2 regions of the Lysinibacillus sp. ACHW1.5 genome follow, and region 2 is predicted to be linked to the other one. Evidence: riboswitches for the same ligand, from Rfam matches in the RefSeq annotation. Region 2 holds a riboswitch; the other holds the start of a gene.
The links. Region 2 has a riboswitch for thiamine pyrophosphate ahead of thiM (hydroxyethylthiazole kinase). Riboswitches for the same ligand answer to the same signal wherever they lie in the genome.
Positions count from the first base shown of each region.

Region 1: it holds a riboswitch for thiamine pyrophosphate, as region 2 does, so the genes downstream of both, thiC (phosphomethylpyrimidine synthase ThiC) here and thiM (hydroxyethylthiazole kinase) in region 2, are expected to answer to the same signal.

Region 1 is NZ_CP091777.1:235,350-242,971, forward strand. Features, by position in the region: gene L6W14_RS01120 (AEC family transporter) at 8-937, shown strand; TPP riboswitch at 998-1,112, shown strand; gene thiC (phosphomethylpyrimidine synthase ThiC) at 1,252-3,030, shown strand; gene L6W14_RS01130 (catalase) at 3,154-4,659, opposite strand; gene L6W14_RS01135 (helix-turn-helix domain-containing protein) at 4,957-6,411, opposite strand; gene hutH (histidine ammonia-lyase) at 6,702-7,622, shown strand, end outside.
Region 2 is NZ_CP091777.1:3,377,359-3,384,980, reverse strand. Features, by position in the region: gene ezrA (septation ring formation regulator EzrA) at 1-891, shown strand, start outside; gene L6W14_RS16950 (GNAT family N-acetyltransferase) at 982-1,449, shown strand; gene L6W14_RS16945 (cysteine desulfurase family protein) at 1,555-2,706, shown strand; gene thiI (tRNA uracil 4-sulfurtransferase ThiI) at 2,707-3,915, shown strand; gene L6W14_RS16935 (alpha/beta-type small acid-soluble spore protein) at 4,061-4,279, shown strand; gene thiE (thiamine phosphate synthase) at 4,350-4,994, opposite strand; gene thiD (bifunctional hydroxymethylpyrimidine kinase/phosphomethylpyrimidine kinase) at 4,984-5,808, opposite strand; gene thiM (hydroxyethylthiazole kinase) at 5,796-6,563, opposite strand; TPP riboswitch at 6,647-6,744, opposite strand; gene mbcS (acyl-CoA synthetase MbcS) at 6,935-7,622, shown strand, end outside.

The DNA of each region.
Region 1 (7,622 bases), 1.4 Mb from region 2:
CATTGAAATGATGTATCTCGGAATGATTTTCTTTCAAATTGTTGTACCTATTTTAGTGTTACTTGTAATAGGCGCTATACTACAAAAGAAATTTCGCTTTAATTTAAAAGCATTGTCTCAGCTTATTACATATTGCTTTATGCCAGCAGCTGTTTTTATAAATTTATATGAAACACATGTGGAGTTATCTGTACTGGCAGAGGTCGGATTATTTATTGTACTTTTTATCGGTAGTCAAATGTTGCTCAGTCATTTTATGGCAAAAGGGTTAGGTTTACCTAGAACAGAGGCAGCTGTCTTTAAAAATAGTGTGGTGCTTATTAACTCGGGCAATTACGGTATTCCAGTGGCTCAAATGATATTTGCCACGCAACCTATTGGGGTAGCCATTCAGGTCATGCTCGTAATCTTTCAAAATATGACTACGTATACATATGGTTTATACAATTTAATTTCTTCTACAAAGTCAGGTATGATAATCATTAAGGATTTTTTAAAAATGCCTATTATTCATGCGCTGATTATAGGTGCAGCTATGAATTATTTTGATATTGGTATTCCACAGTTTATCAAAATACCAGTAGAACATGTGGCAGATGGATTTATTGCTGTGGCCTTAATTACATTAGGCGCGCAATTATCACAACTAGAGATGAAATCAATGTTTAATAAAACCGTCTTTATCAGCTGTTTTACGCGATTAATTATTGGACCTTCTGTTGCATTAGCCATTATTTATATATTGGGATTAGATGGAGTCGTCGCACAATCACTGTTTATAGCTAGTGCCTTTCCAACATCTCGTAATAGTTCTAGTCTAGCATTGGAATATGATGTAGAATCAGCAACAGCCGCGCAAGCTGTTTTATTTTCAACCATTGTAAGCTGTATAACTGTAACCATTGTGATCTATTTTGCGGAAATATTATTTACCTAGTAAGATAAAAAATAACTTCCATCTCTTAGTATTATCTGCTACACTAGCATCAAACTAAATAGTATTAACTAGGGGAGTCTGATGAGTCAGGCTGAGAGGGAAACGCTACGAAGTTTCTTGACCCTTTGGACCTGATCTGGCTCATACCAGCGTGGGAAAGTTAAGAAGCTATTGCAGAGTATGCAATCAATAGACCTTTACATTCGTGGCCGGATCCAAATAATTATTTTGGATTCGGCCTTTATTTTTTGGATTGTTGGGTGAGCTAGATTCGGTCCTTGTATCAAAATATATTTAAGGGAGAGAAGTAGCTCATGTCAGCAATAAGTGAAAAGAATATTACCATTATGTCTAGCTTTGAAGGAAGCAAAAAAGTATATGTGGAAGGATCACGCCCAGATATTCTAGTACCTATGCGAGAAATTGCATTAAGTCCGACAACAGGCAGCTTTGGAAATGAAGAAAATGCTCCTATTCGAGTATATGATACAAGTGGGCCCTATACAGATCCAGCCTACCAAGTAGATATTACGAAAGGTTTACCTGCCTTACGAAATGCATGGATTCAAGAGCGAGGGGATGTAGAAGCATATGAGGGACGCTCCATTAAACCTGAGGATAATGGCTTTCGTCATGTTGATGACCCGCGTATTCAAGAAAATGTCTTTCCTGAGTTGGCGAGAAAGCCTTTGCGTGCTAAAAAAGGTAAAAATGTGACACAGCTTCACTATGCACGAAAGGGAATTATAACCCATGAAATGGAGTTTGTAGCGATTCGTGAAAATATGGATCCTGAATTTGTACGTTCAGAAATTGCAGCTGGGCGTGCTATAATGCCTTCTAATATTAATCACCCTGAGGCAGAGCCAATGATTATTGGGCGTAATTTTCATGTAAAGATCAATGCGAATATCGGGAATTCTGCTGTATCTTCTTCCATTGCAGAAGAAGTTGAGAAAATGACCTGGGCAACTCGATGGGGCGCAGATAATATTATGGATTTATCGACTGGTAAACATATTCATACAACGAGAGAATGGATTATTCGAAATGCTGCAGTACCAGTGGGAACAGTGCCAATTTATCAGGCTTTAGAAAAGGTAAATGGTGTAGCAGAGGATTTAACGTGGGAGGTTTATCGTGATACCCTCATCGAGCAAGCTGAGCAGGGTGTGGATTATTTCACTATTCATGCAGGTGTCCTTTTACGCTATGTACCGCTTACAGCAAATCGTGTAACAGGCATTGTATCACGAGGGGGCTCTATCATGGCTCAGTGGTGTTTATATCATCATCAAGAGAACTTCCTGTATACACACTTTGAGGAAATCTGTGAAATTATGAAAGCCTATGATGTTGCTTTTTCCTTAGGTGATGGTTTACGCCCAGGCTCAATTGCAGATGCCAATGATGAGGCACAATTTGCAGAGCTTGAAACACTAGGTGAGCTAACACAAATTGCTTGGCAGCATGATGTTCAGGTGATGGTTGAAGGACCAGGTCATGTACCAATGCATCTGATTAAAGAAAATATGGACAAGCAATTAGAGGCTTGTAAGGAAGCGCCCTTCTATACATTAGGACCACTCACAACAGATATTGCTCCAGGTTATGACCACATTACATCAGCCATTGGGGCAGCCATGATTGGCTGGTTTGGTACAGCGATGCTTTGTTATGTGACACCGAAAGAGCATCTTGGTTTACCGAATCGCGAGGACGTTCGTGTGGGCGTTATCACTTATAAAATTGCTGCACATGCTGCTGATTTAGCAAAAGGTCATCCAGGTGCACAACAACGAGACGATGCGCTGTCTAAAGCGCGCTTTGAGTTCCGTTGGCGTGATCAATTCAATCTGTCACTAGATCCCGAGCGTGCAGTGGAATATCATGATGAGACACTGCCAGCAGAGGGAGCAAAAACAGCACACTTTTGTTCTATGTGCGGGCCTAAATTCTGTAGCATGAGAATTTCACAGGATATTCGTAATTATGCGAAAGATAAGGATTTGAATACGACTGAAGCGATCCATCAAGGTATGAAAGAAAAGGCTGAGGAGTTTAAAAAAGCAGGCAGTCAAATTTATCAATAATGAAAGAAAAGGCTTATGTCAGAAAAATAGACATAGGCCTTTTCTTAATCAAAAAACTCCATGTGAATAGTGGATTCACATGGAGTAAAAGTTGGATTTGGATATCAATAATAACGTGGAATATTAAACGTTTGTTGGTTGTTTTACATATGGATTTGTAAGGTCCATACCTTCTAAGGAAAGACCCATCGCTTTAGCGACACCTTCACCATATGCTGGGTCAGCTAGATAGCAGTGAAGGATGTGACGGCGTTTGATGAATTCTTCAACAGAAGCCATATCGTTCGCGGTATTTTCAAATAAGCGTTGCTGCTCTTCCGAAGTCAATAGACGGAATAGTTTACCTGGTTGTTCAAAGTAATTATTATCGTCTTCACGGAAATCATGAATACCTGCATGACCATCAATACGTAATTCAGGCTCTTTATGGTCTAAATTATGCTCCCACTCACCATAGCTATTTGGTTCATAGCTTAATGTCGAACCAAGATTGCCATCAAAGCGCATTGCTCCATCGCGGTGGAAAGTACGGAATGGACATTTTGGTGCGTTGACAGGAAGCATATAGTGGTTTACACCAAGACGATAGCGTTGGGCATCCGCATATGCAAAGATACGACCTTGTAACATTTTATCTGGTGAGAAGCTGATGCCAGGAACAATGTTAGATGGTGCGAATGCAGCTTGTTCAACTTCTGCAAAGTAGTTGTCTGGATTTTTGTTTAACTCGAATTCACCTACAGGAATTAATGGGAAGTCTTTTTTATACCATACCTTTGTTAAATCAAATGGGTTGTATGGTAGCTCACGAGCTTGCTCCTCTGTCATTACCTGAATGTACATTTTCCATTTAGGGAAATCGCCTTTTTCAATTGCTTCATATAAATCACGTTGTGAAGATTCGCGGTCTTGACCAATAATCTCATTAGCCTCGGCACCAGTTAAATTCTTAATGCCTTGCTCTGTACGGAAGTGGAATTTAACCCAAACACGTTCATTATTAGCATTGATAAAGCTATACGTATGAGAACCAAATCCGTGCATATTACGGTAACCAGCTGGAATACCACGGTCAGACATAACAATTGTCACTTGGTGAAGTGCTTCAGGTAATGAAGTCCAGAAATCCCAGTTAGAGTTGGCATTTTTCATATTTGTACGTGGGTCACGTTTTACCACATGGTTTAAATCTGTAAAGTGTAAAGGATCGCGGAAGAAGAATACTGGTGTATTGTTCCCTACTAAATCCCAGTTTCCATCTTCTGTATAAAATTTAAGGGCGAAGCCACGAATATCTCGCTCTGCATCTGCTGCACCGCGCTCACCCGCTACTGTAGAGAAACGTGCGAACATTTCAGTTTTCTTGCCGATCTCTGAGAAGATTTTCGCTTTAGTATATTGTGAAATATCATGCGTTACAGTAAAAGTACCAAATGCACCTGAGCCCTTTGCGTGCATACGACGTTCCGGAATTACTTCACGATTGAAATTTGCTAGTTTTTCAACTAACCATACATCCTGAAGTAAAAGAGGGCCACGTGGACCTGCTGACATAGAGTCATGGTTACTTACTACTGGAGCGCCACCTGCTGTTGTAAAACGACGGCTACGATCATTTGCGTTTGTCATATTAGTTTACCTCCTGAAAAAAATGTGAGTCAAACTCTTCGTCTATAACTATAACAAATATAAAATAGAATTGCTAGTACATTATAATAATTATCGTTAAAGAATTTTTATATTTAAGTATAAACTATAAATATATGCGCTAGACATACGGAATATACATAGTTTTTAACTTTAATTTATTTTATCTAATCTCAATTTTATAGATAATTCTCACGTTAAGATTAGGATAATGACATCATGATAAGAGTCTTTATTGAAAATAAAATCAACTAATTGAAAACTATTTTAATCAATCTTTTATTTTTTTCTATATCGGTTAGGTGTAATACCAATTTGTTGCTTAAATAATTTTATAAAATAATTTGGATCATCAAAACCGTTTAAATGAGCAATTTCACTAATAGCAAAATCTGTTTCTAGCAGCATTTTTGTGGCATGATGAATTCTTACTTGCTGTAAATAGCGCTTAAATGGCAAGCCTTGTTTTCTTGAGAAAATCGTACTTAAATAATTGGGGCTTATTCCAAGCTTATGAGCAACAAAGGGAAGAGACAGTGCACTATCTTTAAATTGTTGATCAATTATTTCTATAGCTAGTTCAACATAATCAGCTCGTTTCTCTATTCGGGCTACCCTTGCTAACTCAATTAATGTCTGCGTGAAAGAAATAATCTCATTGAGTATCGTGTAAAATATAGGATGCTCAATGATTAAGTGAAATAGCTGACGGTAGTTTTGTTCGATAACCGCTTTTTCATGTAATTTATATTTCAGCATAAAGCGTCTAATTTGTGCTAAGACACTCGTCAGATGAATGCGTAAATCATCTTGCTCATAATATATGCCTTCATTAGAAAGCCGATATAAAAATGTTTTAACGGCCTCTAGGTTTCCATCTTCCAAACTACTTATTAGTAATTGTTGCTCTTCAGGTGTCAGTAAGGGATCAAAGGGCTGAGTTTCATATTGTTTGCTCGCATAAAAAATATGGCCAAAGCCCTCATAAAAACTTTGATGTAGTGCACGCTTTGTTAATGTATACATATTTTTAATGGTTGTAGGTGTTCCATCATATATGCCGATATTTAAAGAACTATTACTAATCAAACGCCATTCCTTCATAAGTGTACGTACATCTTTTTCCACAATCCTTATATCATTTGTTTGAAAAAGACATACGATTCTATTAGATAGAGGGTAGGTTTTCATATGAAAGTGAATCGGTGTTTGTTGAAGCCAATTGTAAAGCTTATTGAAGGTTTCAGTATGCTCGGGTTCAATCATTGTGAAATGTATCGTGGTCTCAATTGAACTAGATTTATTATCTAAAAATAATTGATTATAAAAGGAATCGTTTGTAGCCTCTTGAGCATCTTCTGTAATCTGGGGTGTGCGAAGAGAAATGGTTGTGAGTTTTTTCTTTAATAGCTCTAAATCAATAGGCTTCACAAAAAGATGAGCCACTTGTAAATCAATTGCCTTCAAAGCATTTTTAAATAATGGCTCTGTTGTCATTGCTAAAATGGCACCAGAAAGCTTCTGTAAATCGCGATAAAGACCTGCTAAGCGATTATTAGGAAATAAATCGATATTTAACAGTATGGCGTCTGGTTCAAATTGTCGAATAATTTGAGGCACTTCTGAAATACTTGTACACATTTCAATAACAACATCTCCAGGGAAGTATGTATGTAAAAACCACTTTATTCCTGCTAGGTCAGTAGGATCGCGATCAATTAATAACAGCTTCATACCATCAACCTTTCTTAAAAAAATACAGTTTCATATAAAAGTACGATTATATTAATAAAAATAACATAGGAATCTGAAAAAAGTCTTGTTTTCTCTATTAAAATTCTCTATATTCTGAAAAAGGTAGTTAGTACAATGTAAATAGAGTAATTGATCATCAGCAACAATCAACTTTGGATATAAAAACGCTTAGAAAGTTTGATACTGATGTTTTCGTATTACGAAAATATGAATGAAGATAATTTATTTACATAGCCATATAGGGAATAGGGGGATGTCATGTGAAGTCAATCATCGAGCTTGATGGCAATACATTAACAAGACAACAAATAGAGGAAATCGTGAAGGGGCAAGCAACAGTTGCACTTGCTACGGAGAGCTTAGAACGTATTCGTTTAAGTAGAGAGCGTATCGAAAAGCGTTTAGCTGAAGGCCAAACAATTTATGGTGTGAATACAGGGTTTGGTAAGCTCAGCCATATAAAAATTGAAGAAGAAGACATTGAGCTATTGCAGCTAAATTTATTACGATCAGATGCAACCGGTGTTGGTGAACCATTCCCAACAGATGTTGTACGTGCAATGATGGTGTTACGTGCCAATGCTTTGGCCAGAGGATTTTCTGGCATTCGTGAGGAAACTGTCCAACTATTGTTGGATTTTATTAATAAAGGTGTTCATCCAATTGTTCCGTCACAAGGTTCAGTAGGAGCAAGTGGTGATTTAGCGCCTTTATCACATTTGGCATTAGTGTTAGTGGGAGAAGGAAAGGCTGAGTTTAACGGAGAGATCATGAGTGGTAGTGACGCGCTAAAGCAAGCAGGATTAACCCCTGTTAGACTTCAAGCTAAAGAGGGGCTAGCGTTAGTTAACGGTACACAAGCTATGACGGGGATAGGTGTATTAACGGTCAATGAAGCTGAACGAATTGGTCTTGCAGCAGATATGGCTGCTAGCTTAACACTGGAAGCTTTAAAGGGCATTACCTCTGCATTTGATCCAGCACTTTTAGCAGTAAGACCACATCCTGAGTTAGAACTAGTGGGCGGGCGTATTCGTAAGTGGCTTGATGGTAGTAAACGTGTGACAAAGCAGGGTGAAATTCGCATGCAGGATGCTTATTCACTACGTTGTATACCACAAGTACATGGTGCTTCTTGGCAGTCATTTTTCTACGCGCAGGATCGTGTTCAAACTGAAATGAATGCAACA
Region 2 (7,622 bases):
GCAGAGCTGAATTTAAAAGTTGTTAAACCTCGTGTCACAGAAATAAATGAAGAAATCGATCATTTTTATGATTTACTTGAAAAAGAGGTTATTGCTAAAAATTATGTAGATCAAAATTGTGACCGTTTATTAAGCTCTATTACCAATGTCATTTCTTCAACAAAATTAGTGAATGACGAGGCAACTTATGTACAGCAAAGTTATCATTTAAATGAAAAGGATGCCGAAATTCCAAAAGCCGCTTTAAAACAATTGGAAGCGCTGCAACGTCGCTATGATCTATTAGCTATGCGTGTCAGGGAAGAAAAATCGGCTTATTCTAGCTTACAGGAAGAGTTAATCGAAATTAGTGAAGAGCTTGAACGAATTCATGAAGAACAAGGTCATCTATCGAATACAATGAAGAAACTTCGAATAGACGAAAATAAAGCACGCGCTCAAGTCGAAAACTTAAAGAAAATATTACAGGATACTGACCGTTTATTGAACAAGGCAAATATTCCAGGAATTCCTGAGGAGATGGATGCACGACTCGATGAGGCAGCAGAGCACATCTATGTTGTCATGCAAAGCTTGCAAGAAGTACCACTTAATATGGGTACTGTTCATAATAATCTAAATGCAGCTACACTCTGTGTAGAGGATGTTAGAGTAAAGGCACATGAGTTAATCGAAAATGTGATGCTCATTGAGCGTATTATTCAATACGGTAATCGCCATCGCGCATCGAACCCAAAATTGAACGGACGTTTAAGAGAAGCAGAAGAGGCTTTCCATCAATTCCGTTATGCAAAGGCTTTAGAAGAAGCAGGTACAGCAGTGGAAGAAATGGAGCCGGGTGCCTTAAAGCGTATTCAAGAAATGGTTGCCGAAGATTTCATAGCAAAATAATTCAAAAAAATTTTTGAGCTGTCTAAAAAGTATAGCGATTACTTTTTAGACAGCTTTCTATTTATTGCTTAGATTAGGATGTGATTCAGTATGAAACTGTCGATCAAAAAAATGAATGAACATTTCGTAAGTGAAATTTTACAATGGCAATATGTAACACCTTACGATTTTTACAATAATGAATTATCGGGTGAAAATATACAAGAAATGCTTGATAATCCTTACTTTGCGATCTTTAATAATCATAGTGAATTAATTGGCTATTATTGTACAGGTAAAGCAGCCCAAGTGCCAAAAGGGAAAGGTGTTGGTGCGTATGAAGAATACTGTATAGATATTGGAATTGGGTTGAAGCCAAATCTAACGGGTCAAGGATTAGGAACGGCATTTTTTTCGTTTATTGTTCAAACAGTTCAGGAAGAACATCAGCTGCCATTACGTTTAACTGTTGCCCTATTTAATAAGAGAGCAATCCATCTTTATGAAAAATTTGGTTTTGTTAAAGCAATTGAATTTAGTACACCAACAGAGTTTGTCACGATGGTGAAAAAAATGTAGGATTCAATTAAAAATTAAATAATCGTTAAAGTTAGTGGTCAATCGCCAAAGATTGCGTTATGATAAATACCGTTAAATCAACGTTTTGAAAGTGTGTGAAAAGTTATGGTTAATACAATTTATTTAGATAATAGTGCAACAACTAAGCCTTTAAAAGAGGTTATGCAAGCATTTATGGTTGTGAATGAGCAGTATTATGCCAACCCTGCTTCCATCCATGCTATGGGTGTTGAAGCAAATGATTTATTAATACGTGCGCGTGAGCAAGTAGCAGATATTTTGCAGACAGAGGCAAAAAATGTGCTATTTACTTCAGGTGGTACAGAATCAAATAATGCAGCTATTTTTGGCATAGCACGTAGTAATACGCATATAGGAAAGCATATTTTAACGACTGAAATCGAACATCCATCAGTGTTAGAAACAATGAAACAACTTGAAAAAGAAGGCTATAATGTTGAATATCTTCATGTCGATCGAAATGGTGTGATTTCTCTAGATGAGCTTCGTACTAAAATACGAAAAGAAACAATTTTAGTTAGCATCATGCATGTGAATAATGAAATGGGTGCAATTCAGCCTATAAAGGAAGCAGCAAAAATGATTCATGAAATGAGTCGTGCTGTCTTTCATGTTGATGCTGTGCAAAGCTTTGGAAAATTAGCAATATCCTTTAAAGAAGAAGGACCTGACTGTATTTCTATCTCTGGCCATAAAATTCATGGCTTTAAAGGCTCAGGAGTGTTAGCATTCCGTAAACCCATAAGATGGCAGCCTTTTGCTCTTGGTGGAGGTCAGGAATTTGGTATGCGTAGTGGTACTGTAGCAGTTCCGCAAGCTGTTGCTTTAGCGAAAGCGGCTCGACTTGCTGTTGAAACCATGAATGAACGCACAAAAAAATACCGTCAATGGCATGATGAAATCCGAACTCAGCTAGAAAGTTATGGCGAAGCAGTCCATGTTTTATCAACCCCACAGGGAGCTGCGCATATTGTGTCATTTAGTGTTCGTGATTTAAAAGGGGAAGTCATTATTAATGCTATGCAAAAACGTGGTGTCATTGTGTCGACATCAAGTGCATGTTCTTCCAAGCAAACGAAAACAAGTCATGTCGTCGAGGCGCTTCACCTTGATGAGCATTATAAAAAAGGCGTGATTCGCCTTAGCTTTGGCGCACATAACACAATAGAAGATATAGAAAACTTTAAACAAGTACTAGCAGAAGTAATGTTGGAACTCAAAGGAGAAAATAAGTAAATGATTTGGAAAGAAATTTTAATTAGATATGGTGAGCTTTCTACAAAAGGTCGCAACAAAATGGATTTTATCCGCCGTTTACGTGAAAATATTCGTCATGCCTTTGCAGATTTAGGACAACTGCATATTCGCACAGAACGTGACCGTATGTTTATTGCCATAGAAGACGAAGCACAAATGCAAATGCTAATTACAGGTTTACCTAAAATTTTTGGTATTCAATCATTTAGTCCTGTCGCTGCATGCGAAAAAGATATGGACAGTATGAAAAAGCTCGCTATCACGATTATGGAGACATTTAAAGACGAGCCCCATACATTTAAAGTAGAGGTAAAACGTACTGATAAAACATTTCCTTTAGAATCTCATGCCATCCAACGTGAGATCGGTGGCTATGTTTTACCGCAATTTCAAAATTTATCTGTTAAAGTGAAGCAGCCTGATATTGAGCTACGTGTAGAAGTTCGCCATGATGCAACTTATATGATGGCACAAGTCTTACCTGGTGCAGGTGGAATGCCAGTAGGATCAAATGGCAAGTCTTTATTAATGCTATCTGGTGGTATTGATAGCCCTGTTGCTGGTTATTTAATGATGAAGCGTGGTGTGCGATTAGAGGCTATTCACTTCTTTAGTCCACCTTATACAAGCCAAAATTCATTGGAAAAGGTTAAAGTGCTTGCCAATGAATTAACAAAATTTGGTGCTAGTATTCGTTTGCATGTCATTCCTTTTACTGAAATACAAGTTCTTATTAAAGAAAAAGTACCTTCTAATGTATCGATGACGACAACTCGCCGAATGATGTTGAAGGTTGCTGATCAGGTGCGTGAGGAAATTGGTGCACTTGCTATTGTAACGGGTGAAAGTCTTGGACAAGTAGCGAGTCAAACGCTTGAAAGCTTAACAGCAATAAACGCAGTAACAAATACACCTATCCTTCGTCCACTGATTTCAACAGATAAATTAGAAATTATTGATATTGCGGAAAAAATCGGCACATACGAAACATCTATACAGCCATTTGAAGATTGCTGCACGATTTTTACACCAGCTAGTCCAAAAACAAAACCGAAGCTTGAAAAGGTTGAGCATTATGAAAGCTTCTCTGACTTTGATGAATTGATCGAGCGAGCAGTGAAGAATCGCGAGGTCTATATTTTCCCTAAGAAAGAGGAACAGCAAGATAAATTTGCAGATCTACTATAAGGATTTAAAAGCCGTCTCAAAGCCCATTTTGAGACGGCTTTTTTGTATGGATAGCGTTATTCCAATAGAGGTACAATTTACCTCTAAATTTTTTGTATTAAAAATCTAATATCGCACATTCTATATTCACAAGGAGGTGAGAAACATGGCTTCAAACAACAACCGTAGTTCAAACCAGCTTGCAGTACCTGGTGTACAACAAGCACTAGATCAAATGAAATACGAAATTGCACAAGAATTTGGTGTTCAATTAGGAGCTGAAGCTTCAGCTCGTGCCAACGGTTCCGTTGGTGGTGAAATCACTAAACGTCTTGTACAAATGGCAGAATCTCAATTAAAAGGTATGCCAAACAACAACCAATAAATGCTGATTAAGCATTTATAAACTTAAAACCAGTGACCGTAAAAGGCACTGGTTTTAGTTTGTTTATTGATCATTTATTTATACAAGATAGGGATTTAAATGTAGCTACTGTATAATCAACATTTTTGCTTTGACAAATAGCTGAAATAACCGCAACACCATCAACCCCCGTTTGAAATACAGAATGTGCATTTGCGAAATTTATTCCGCCAATTGCTACAATTGGTAATTCAGGATGCAGAGAATGAGCCTCCTGTAAAAAAGATGTGCCACATGGTGGTTGAGCATCGCTTTTAGAGGACGTTGGGAAGATTGGGCCGATGCCGACATAATCAGCTTGATGGTTCATAGCTATTTGCAATTCTTCCTCGCTATGGACAGATACACCAAGAATCATGTTCCCAATTCTTTTACGTGCTACACCTACAGGTAAATCATCTTGCCCGATATGAACACCATCAGCTCCGAGTCGTATCGCTAGATCAACATCGTCATTAATGATAAAGGGCACATTATAGTGATGACATAGTTGTTGACATTGGCGTGCAAACTGTTCATAGGCAAGTCCCGTTAATGCGTGAGGACCTTTTTCACGAAATTGAAACATTGTAATGCCTGCTTGCAAGGCTTTTTCGAGGATATAGATAGGTTCTTCTTGAGAAGGAACATTGCTCGTACCCATAATAAAATAAAGCTGCAAATCCTCACGTTTCATGAATAATCACCTCACAGGCTTCCTTATGCTGTTGATAAGCAAAATGATTAGTGGGTCCATGACCATTTCCAATCGATAAATTATACATAATAGCTAATTGAATAAATTTTTTAGCTTCTATAATGGCATTTTCCAGAGCAAATCCTTGTCCAAGAAAAGCAGTAAGTGCTGCGGAAAATGTACATCCAGTACCATGCGTATTTTTTGTTTGGATGCGAGGAGACTGCATCGAAAAAGAACGCCCATTTTTTAAAAATACGTAATCAATGGCATAAAGTGGATCTGCTAAATGACCACCTTTAATGATGACACATTGTACACCTAGCTGTAACAAGCTTTGAGCTACTTCTTTCATATCTTCAAAATGATGAATAGATCTCCCAGTAAGTGTCTCTGCCTCGGGTATATTGGGCGTAACAACCGTAGCAAGTGGTAATAAAGTTGAGCGTAAGGCATCGATAGCTTCTGGCTGTAATAGGCTTTCCCCACCTTTTGCAATCATCACTGGATCAACAATCAGTGGAATGTTTAGCTCCCTGATCTTGTGTGCAATTGCTGTGATAATTTCTGAGGAATAAAGCATTCCTGTTTTAATCGCAGCGATTGGAAAATCTTCTACTAAGGCTTCTAATTGTTTTTTTATAAAGGAAACGTCAATCGGGCAAACACCTGTTACACCCAAAGTATTTTGAGCAGTTAGAGCAGTAATAACAGAAGTACCAAACACTTCTAATTCCTGAAATGTTTTTAAATCAGCCTGTATACCCGCGCCACCACCACTATCTGAGCCAGCGATTGTTGTTACAATATGCATGAAGCTGCACCATCCTTTGATAAGCGATGTATAGCATTGAGTAAGGCTATTTGAAAATCACCAATGTCTGCAGTAAATGCGGATGCCAGTACACCTGCTTTTTTATAGTAAGTAAGTGTTTCTGTTAATTGTTGGTAAGGATTATGGCTTACACTATAGGCTGCGCCACAAATTGCGCTAAGTAAACAACCTGTACCCGTTACTTCCGTCATTTGTGGATGACCACCAGCAATCCATTGGCTATGCTTGCCATCAGTTATAAAATCGTGTTCTCCTGTGACAATAACAATGCATTGATAGCGTTGAGCCAATGATGTGGCTTCTAATTCCATAGCGATAGTGCCATGACCACTATCGACACCTTTTTGTTGCCAATTTACACCAGCTATTGCTGCTAGCTCGCCGAGATTACAGCGAATCACCGCAAATTGTATGTTTTCCAGTAAGTATCTTACGGTTTCCTTACGATAAGTTGTGGCTCCAACTCCGACAGGATCTAAAATAACAGGAATACCAAGTTTATTGGCTTTTTCGCCTGCTAATAACATGGCACTTTTTGTGCGATCATTAAGTGTTCCAATATTAATTAATAATGCTTGAGCAATGGCCACCATCTCCTCTACCTCTTGGCAGTCATCGGCCATTACTGGTGAAGCACCTATCGCTAATAAACCATTTGCTTGAAAATTTGCCACTACATAATTGGTAATACAATGGATAAGTGGTTGCTGTTGACGAATTGTTTGAAAAATCATTGTAGTCCTCCTTTAGGGATGGACGTAAGCATGCAAAAAAGGCTCTTTTTGTGTAAAAATGCACGAAAAGAGCCTTTCATCTGAAAACGATGTTTATTGCTCCCTACGTCAGTATTAACTAACAGGTTCAAAGGGTCAGGTTTTACCTTCTCAACTCTTACGAGTCCCCCTGCAATCTTGCTTTTAGTTGACCAAAATGTACCATACTTTTCAGTTGTATTCAATAGCAAGTTTTCCTATAGATAAAATGTGACCGATGCCATATAGGAGAGTATGATAGTTGTCATGACTTTACCGAAATTAAGCACAAACCATTGAAAATGCTGAAAAAAGAGTCTTATAATGTGTCATAACAAAAGGGGGCAATTGCCATGAAAAGACAAGATTTAGTTGCACCAGAATGGTATAACATAGTAGAGGAAATTGAAAAATATGCTCAGGATGCAACCAAAAATGCTTTAATTATTTATGAGGAAAACCAAGACATCCAATGTATTACATATGCACATTTATTGGAAAAAGCGAATCAAGCAGCACATGTATTCACTAAGCAAGGTTTAAAGAAAGGTGATGTCATTTTAGTGATGGTACCACGTTCAGTGGAAGCATATATAGTGTATATTGCTGCATTGAAAGCGGGTTTAACGATTATTCCAAGTTCTGAGATGTTAAGAACAAAGGATATTGAGTATCGAATTCATCATGCAAATGCTAAAGCAGTTATTGCATTCGAACCCTATATTGAACAGTTCGATAAAGTTGGAAATTTACAAGACATACTGCAATTTGTCATAGGGAATGCACATGAACCTTGGCAGAACATACTTGAAAAAATGAATAATCAACCTACAACCTACATAAATCCTATCCCAACAAAAAGTACAGACCATGCATTTTTAGCCTATACAAGCGGAACAACAGGAAATCCAAAAGCAGCAGTGCATACGCATAGTTGGGGCTATGCTCATTTACGAACAACAGCACCACATTGGTTGGGGGTACAAGAAAATGATATTGTTTGGGCGACTGCAGCACCAGGATGGCAAAAATGGATATGGA